Regions from separate parts of the Ectobacillus sp. JY-23 genome, predicted to be linked through region 2. Evidence: riboswitches for the same ligand, from Rfam matches in the RefSeq annotation. Region 2 holds a riboswitch; the other holds the start of a gene.
The links. Region 2 has a riboswitch for thiamine pyrophosphate ahead of tenA (thiaminase II). Riboswitches for the same ligand answer to the same signal wherever they lie in the genome.
Positions count from the first base shown of each region.

Region 1: linked by a shared signal. The riboswitch ahead of thiM (hydroxyethylthiazole kinase) and the one ahead of tenA (thiaminase II) in region 2 are both predicted to bind thiamine pyrophosphate.

Region 1 is NZ_CP095462.1:2,787,520-2,790,939, reverse strand. It holds gene thiE (thiamine phosphate synthase) at 1-239, opposite strand, end outside; gene thiD (bifunctional hydroxymethylpyrimidine kinase/phosphomethylpyrimidine kinase) at 236-1,042, opposite strand; gene thiM (hydroxyethylthiazole kinase) at 1,035-1,844, opposite strand; TPP riboswitch at 1,902-2,011, opposite strand; gene MUG87_RS14330 (glutamine synthetase family protein) at 2,221-3,420, opposite strand, start outside.
Region 2 is NZ_CP095462.1:3,198,539-3,201,958, forward strand. It holds gene MUG87_RS16200 (DUF3965 domain-containing protein) at 1-123, shown strand, start outside; gene MUG87_RS16205 (hypothetical protein) at 159-494, opposite strand; gene MUG87_RS16210 (SH3 domain-containing protein) at 513-1,646, opposite strand; TPP riboswitch at 1,987-2,094, shown strand; TPP riboswitch at 2,145-2,244, shown strand; gene tenA (thiaminase II) at 2,307-2,993, shown strand; gene MUG87_RS16220 (ABC transporter ATP-binding protein) at 2,971-3,420, shown strand, end outside.

The DNA.
Region 1 (3,420 bases), 410 kb from region 2:
TCATTTACGATGAATGGCACCCCGTTCTCCTGACAAATCCGCTGCACTCTTTGTGCTAATGCATATCTTTGTTCGCCGTGCAGCGCATCGTTTCCTTTTTCCCGAAACTGAAATAATGTAATGCCACCTTGAATAGCTTGTTCCACAACGGTTTCTAGGTTTTCTTTGCAGTTATTGCTGCCGGCGATAAAATACACCGTCAGCAGCTCTCTCATCTTTTCTGCGGAAATCCTGCTCATATCAACACCTGCTTCAACGCCTTTTGATAAGCCCAATGATTTGTAGGGCCGTGACCTGCTCCAATTTGAAGCTCATCTGTAATAGCCGCCTGAATGAACGCTTTGGCTACTTGCACCGCTTCTTGTACAGATTGTCCTTTTGCTAATTGCGCTGCAATCGCCGCCGCAAAGGTACAGCCTGTTCCATGTGTATTTTTCGTGGCAATCTTCGGGCTTGTATAATAGAAAAAGGAAGTACCGTCATACAAAAGGTCCGTTGCTTCGTCCTGTACATCATGACCACCTTTAATCACAACATACCTTACACCCATGCTGTGCAGTAGCTTTGCCGCACGCTGACGGTCTACCATCGCTTCAATTTTCATGTCTGTTAAAGCCTCTGTCTCTGGTATGTTCGGCGTTACTACAGTCGCAAGCGGCAGCAGCTCTTCTTTTAAAGCTTGCACGGCCTCCTGCTGCAGCAAAGACGCTCCGCCCTTGGCAACCATAACTGGGTCCACAACAACATTTTTCCAACCAAATTGTTTAATCCCTGCCGCAACGGCGCGAATGATTTCTGCGCTAAATAACATACCCGTTTTAATTGCATCTGCCCCCATATCAGTGCCAATCGATTGAATTTGCTGCGTAACAGCTTCGACTGACATGGGATACATACCTTGCACACCAAGTGTATTTTGCGCCGTTACAGCCGTAATGGCAGACATACCGAATACATCAAGCTCCTGGAACGTTTTCAAATCTGCTTGAATGCCGGCACCACCGCCGCTGTCTGATCCTGCAATTGTTAATGCCTTATACATGACTTTCCACCCCTTCTATGAGAGCTCTTTGCTCAATATGAGCACGAGAAACAGAAGCAAGAGCGTTTAACAACTCTATTTGGAAGCTACCCGGCTTATTTCCTGATTTCTCATATGCCAGCTCTGCCGCCACACCATAGCAGGCAAGCGCTGCGGCCGCGGCAAATGCAACGTCTGTTTCTACGGCGGCAAATGCACCAATAACCGATGTTAACAAGCAGCCAGTGCCGGTTACCTTCGTTAAAATGGGGTGACCGTTTTGGATAATATATACACCTTGCCCATCAGCAACTACATCCTCCTTACCCGTTACAATGACAACCGTTTGTAGTCGCTTGGCAGCCTTTTGTGCTAGTGCTACAACACTTCCTTCCCCGGTGCTGTCCACTCCTTTAATTGCCCACACTTCTCCAATTACATTGGCAATTTCAGCAGCATTACCGCGAATGGCCGACAGCTTCACTGTCCCAGCAATGGCACGAGCTATTTCTGTTCGATACGGCGTAGCCCCTGCACCAACTGGATCAAAAATAACAGGAACACCGCGCTCGTTAGCCGCTTTTCCAGCAAGTAACATCGCCTCTACTTCTACCGCATTTAGCGTCCCCATGTTTAAAACAAGCGCACCCGCAATGCGTGCCATGTCCGCCACCTCCTCGTGTGCATATGCCATCACAGGAGACGCACCTAACGCCAACAAACCGTTGGCCGTAAAGTTTGTCACTACGACATTTGTAATATTATGTATCAGCGGATTTTCATTACGTACCTTCTCTAGTAAACTCCCTACTCTTTCCTTCATGGTCTTCACTCCTTTAGCAAAATAAAAAAGACACTTCGCGTATGCAAAGTGCCTTGAATTTCTCAAGCAACATTCTCCCTACGCTGGCATTATCCAACAGGTTCAAACGGTCTACGGCAAAGTAGCCGTACTCTCAGCCCTCTTCTCAGGCTCCCGGTACGTTTATTTTGTTTTCAAACACATTCTACTCCCAAAGAGCAGAAATAACAAGTAAAAAAGAAATGGCTATGTTTCCGTTGCAGAAAGAACAGACCATATGTAGCTGCGGATGAAGCTTACGGATTACTCGCGCTGTATTTAAAAAACTCTTTTCTTATAGCTTTAAAGATTTATAGAAAAAAACCTCAATCATAGATTGAGGTTTTTTTAAATTTGATTAGAATTTCGCTTGATAGTTTACAAGCTCCCAAGTGTGAACTGCTGTTCTGTAGCTGTCCCACTCCGCTTTTTTTAGCGCTACGTACTCACCGTATACGTGCTCGCCAAGTGTTTCACGGCCAATTGTGCCTTCTTGTAGTGCTTCTACAGATGCCTCTAGGCTACCTGGTAGGTTTTCGATGCCGTAAGCTTTGCGCTCAGCTTCAGACATGTGGAAGATATCTGCATCAACAGGAGCTGGTGCTTCTAGACCTTGTTCGATACCTTTTAGACCAGCTGCCGCGATTACCGCAAATGCCAAGTAAGGGTTAGCAGATGGATCTGGGCAACGAAGCTCAACACGTGTTGCAACGCCGCGCTTTGCAGGAATACGAATCAATGCAGAACGGTTGGATGCAGACCAAGCAATATAGCAAGGTGCTTCATAACCAGGAACAAGGCGTTTATAAGAGTTTACAAGCGGATTTGTGATCGCTGTAAAGCTTTTAATATTTTCCATTAAACCAGCAATGAACTGATATGCAGTTTGAGACAATTGTGCTTTATCATTTGCATCATAAAATGCATTTTCGCCATCTTTAAAGAAAGACATGTTTACGTGCATACCAGAACCGTTAATACCAAATACAGGCTTTGGCATAAATGTCGCATGCAAACCGAATTTCTTTGCAATCGTTTTTACGACCCATTTGTAAGTTGTAGATTTATCAGCTGCTTCAAGAGCGCTAGCATACTTAAAGTTGATTTCGTGCTGACCTTCCGCTACCTCATGGTGAGAAGCTTCAATTGTAAAGCCCATCGCTTTTAGCGCACGGTAGATTTCTAAACGAACGCGCTCACCTAAATCTTTAGGAGATGGCTCGAAATAACCTGCGTTATCATGAAGAACTGCAGTAGGCGTACCTTTTTCGTCAGCTTCGAATAAGAAGAACTCAAGCTCAGGACCTACAGAAATCGTATAACCTTTATCCGCCACTTTTTCTACAACATTTTTCAAAACGTTACGTGTGTCACCTTCAAAAAGTGTTCCGTCTGGATTTGCAACACTACATAAGAAGCGAGCTTCTGCGTAGCCTTCTTCTACCGTCCAAGGAAGAACTGCGAATGTGTTTAAATCCGGTTGTAAATATAAATCTGATTTATTAATTGGAGAGAAGCCTTTGATAGAAGAACCATCAAACATCATTTTTCCTTCTAC
Region 2 (3,420 bases):
AGAAATAAATGTTATGGAACCATTCATGATATGTTGTTCTATTGGTGTACGGAGGAAGAGCGTTTGCGATTAGAAAAAAGTTATAATTTACAAAAGTTATACGAGATGTACGCATGTGGCTAATTATAAATAAAAAACGCCGAATTGTTCGGCGTTTTTTATTTTACGTATATTTCTTCCTGATCGTTGTCAAAGGTATCTTTATACTTAGATATAACTACGATGGTCATCCAAAAGAATAAAGGTAAGAAAGAAATAAGCTGTAACCCATTTCCATATATACTTGTAGATAGGAAAATAAGAAAAAAGATAATATGGTAGAAGGTTGCGACAGGTTTTTTTAATGTTCGATTTACTAATTCAAGCAGTACTTCACATAGAGCGAAAGCAATAAATGCGCTTAAAAACCATAGATTGGCGTGTAGAACAAATATGCAGCAAAGTAATCCGAATAAAGCAAGTGCTTCTGTGATGTTAATAAGACTTCGATTCATGATGCTATCTCCTGAAAGTTATCGTTGTATATAAGGTAGCGGATCAATGGCATTTGTTTTAGAAATGTTCCATTCTCCCTTATGTAATTCAAAGTGAAGGTGTTGTCCGAAAGAATTTCCGGTGTTCCCCATATAACCTAGTATTTGGCCGGATTTTACAGTGTCTCCCTCTTTTACAGATCGACTTTTTAAGTGAGCATATACAGTGGTATATAACTGACCGTTGATTGTATGTTTTACAAACACTACATTTCCGTAGCTGGAAGAATAATAAGATCGACTCACTTTTCCATCGGCAGCTGCAAAAATTTGTACATTTCCTGAGGCTGCTAAATCTACGCCGTAATGCATGCTGCCCCAACGCATACCAAATTTAGAAGATACATAGCCTGCTGATGCCGGGAAAATAAAAGCACTTGTCTGTATTGCTGAAGAACCAGCAGGTTGTACATAATTTTTTGATACAAATCCAACCGCGTTACCATAGGTAATTTTATACCAACCATTTACTTCTCCGACGACGGTAACCTTCTGAGCGTTTCCTAATACGCTTTGAATTGCATAGGACGTTCCTGGGCCAGTGCGGACTCTTAGCCCTGACACTGTTACATAGTAAGGTGAAGGAGTGATGGCTTTTACTTCTCCAGGGTCAGTAATGCCTTTGACTTCTGAACCGGATACGACAGATAGAAACTCTTTTTTAACATAAGCCGTTTGGGTGTTGTACGAGATTTTATACCAGCCATTTTCTTCTGATAGAACTTCTACTAATTTTCCGTTTATGAGAGAACCGATAATAGAAGCGCCAGTACTTGGACCTGTGCGAACATTTAAAGAAGTTGCGTTCACCATATATTGATTCGACTTTGAAGGCACAGCTGTATTTTGTAAAGTGATATAAGATTTATGTACAAAAGCGGTCCTGTTGTTATGAACAATTTGATACCAATTCCCTTGCTCCCCTGTAATAGAAACAGAACTATTACGAGGTAGTGAGCCTAGGATGGTGGAGCTTGTTGAAGGTTGACTTCTGACATTTAAAGACATTGCCTGAACAATTCCTGTTTTTGTGGTGCTTGCTTCAGCTGAATCCGCAATAAAAGGGATACTTGCTAATGCTACAGCTGAAAAAGCTATTGCTTTTGCATTCATATTTCTCTGCCCCCTACGTAAGTTTGCATAAACTAAATGATGTAACATATATTATTAAAGTGTAAACTTTGAATATTTTGTTATATAAAAATATCATAACGTATTATTACGTTTTTTCAAGATAAATATGGAAATTTTAAATAAAAATCCAAAAATGAAGACTTTAAAAGTAAAAATGTTCTTAAAAACGATTATTTTTTCTTTATAAAGAATGATGTAGTTAAGTGAATATACAACGCTATTTGTCTATAGTTACAGAGAATATTGTGAAATCTTATATATAGAATTTTTAGTTTTGTTTGCACTTCTCTATAAGCAGTGCTATACTGTTGTTAATTTCATAAGATGCTAGGGGAGCTGGTGATGCCGGCTGAGAGTCCGACCGTAAGTCGATGACCCTTGACCTGATCTGGATAATACCAGCGTAGGAAAGCGACGGCCTTATTATTAAAAGCCCAACCTTTGTGCGCGAAGGTTGGGCTTTTCTTATGAACTCATATGTATCACTAGGGGTGCGATTTTGCTGAGAGAGGTTATACCTTAACCCTTATTACTTGATCCGGGTAATGCCGGCGAAGGGAAGTGGCTTAGAGCGATTAACATCGTTTCTTTTTGCCGCTTGTATAAAGCGGCTTTTATTTTTATAGAGGAGGAATGAAGATGAGTTTTTGTAAACAGGTATTTCAGCAAGCGGAGGAGATTTGGGAGCGAAGTCATAATCATCCGTTTGTTACAGGTATTGGTGACGGTACATTGCCGATAGAGACATTTCAATATTACTTAGTGCAAGATTATTTGTATTTATTGGACTATGCCAAAGTATATGCGCTAGGTGTTGTGAAGGCCCAGAATCCTCGTATAATGGAACAGTTTGCAAAGCAAATGGATGGTATTTTAAATGGTGAAATGAGTTTACATAAACAGTATGCAAAACGCTTAGGAGTTTCTATAGAAGAGATGGAACGCGCCAAGCCTTCAGCTATGAATCTTGCTTACACTAATTATATGTTGTCAGTTTCGCAGAGTGGAACCTTAGCCGAGCTAACAGCTGCTCTGCTACCGTGTATGTGGAGTTATTGGGAGATTGGTAAACGCTTAAATACCATTCCAGGTGCGGCTGATCATGTGTTCTATGGTGAATGGATCCGCAGTTATAGCTCTGTAGAATATGGTGAGATGTGCATTTGGATGATGGAATTGCTAGATCAGCTTGCTGACGGAAAATCAGTGACCGAATTGGCACGTTTAGAGGAAATCTTTTTAAATACAAGTCGCTTTGAATATCTATTTTGGGATATGGCGTATCGCAAGGAGATGTGGGAGCTTGAACGAAGTATTGGCGTTTAATCGTGTTTCCTTTTCATATGAGGAAGAGAAGCCTATCTTACAAGATTATAGCTTTACGGTGAAGCAAGGGGAATTCGTTAGTATCATTGGTCCAAGTGGCTGTGGGAAAAGTACAATTTTTCGTTTGTTAACAGGTCTTGAAAAGCAGTATAGAGGAACAATTCAGTTAATGGAAAAGGTCGGTTATATGCCACAGCGGGATTTGTTATTTCCTTGGCGGACGGTAGTAGAAAATGCTTCCCTTGCTTTGGAGTGCACCGGGGTCAAACCAAAGAAAGCCAAGGAAAATGCAATTCGGTACCTAGAGCTGTTTGGGCTCGCTGATTACTGTAATAAGTATCCAAAGGATTTATCAGGAGGGATGCGACAACGAGTGTCTTTTGTTAGAACCTTTTTAACAGGTGCGCCGGTTCTGTTGCTTGATGAG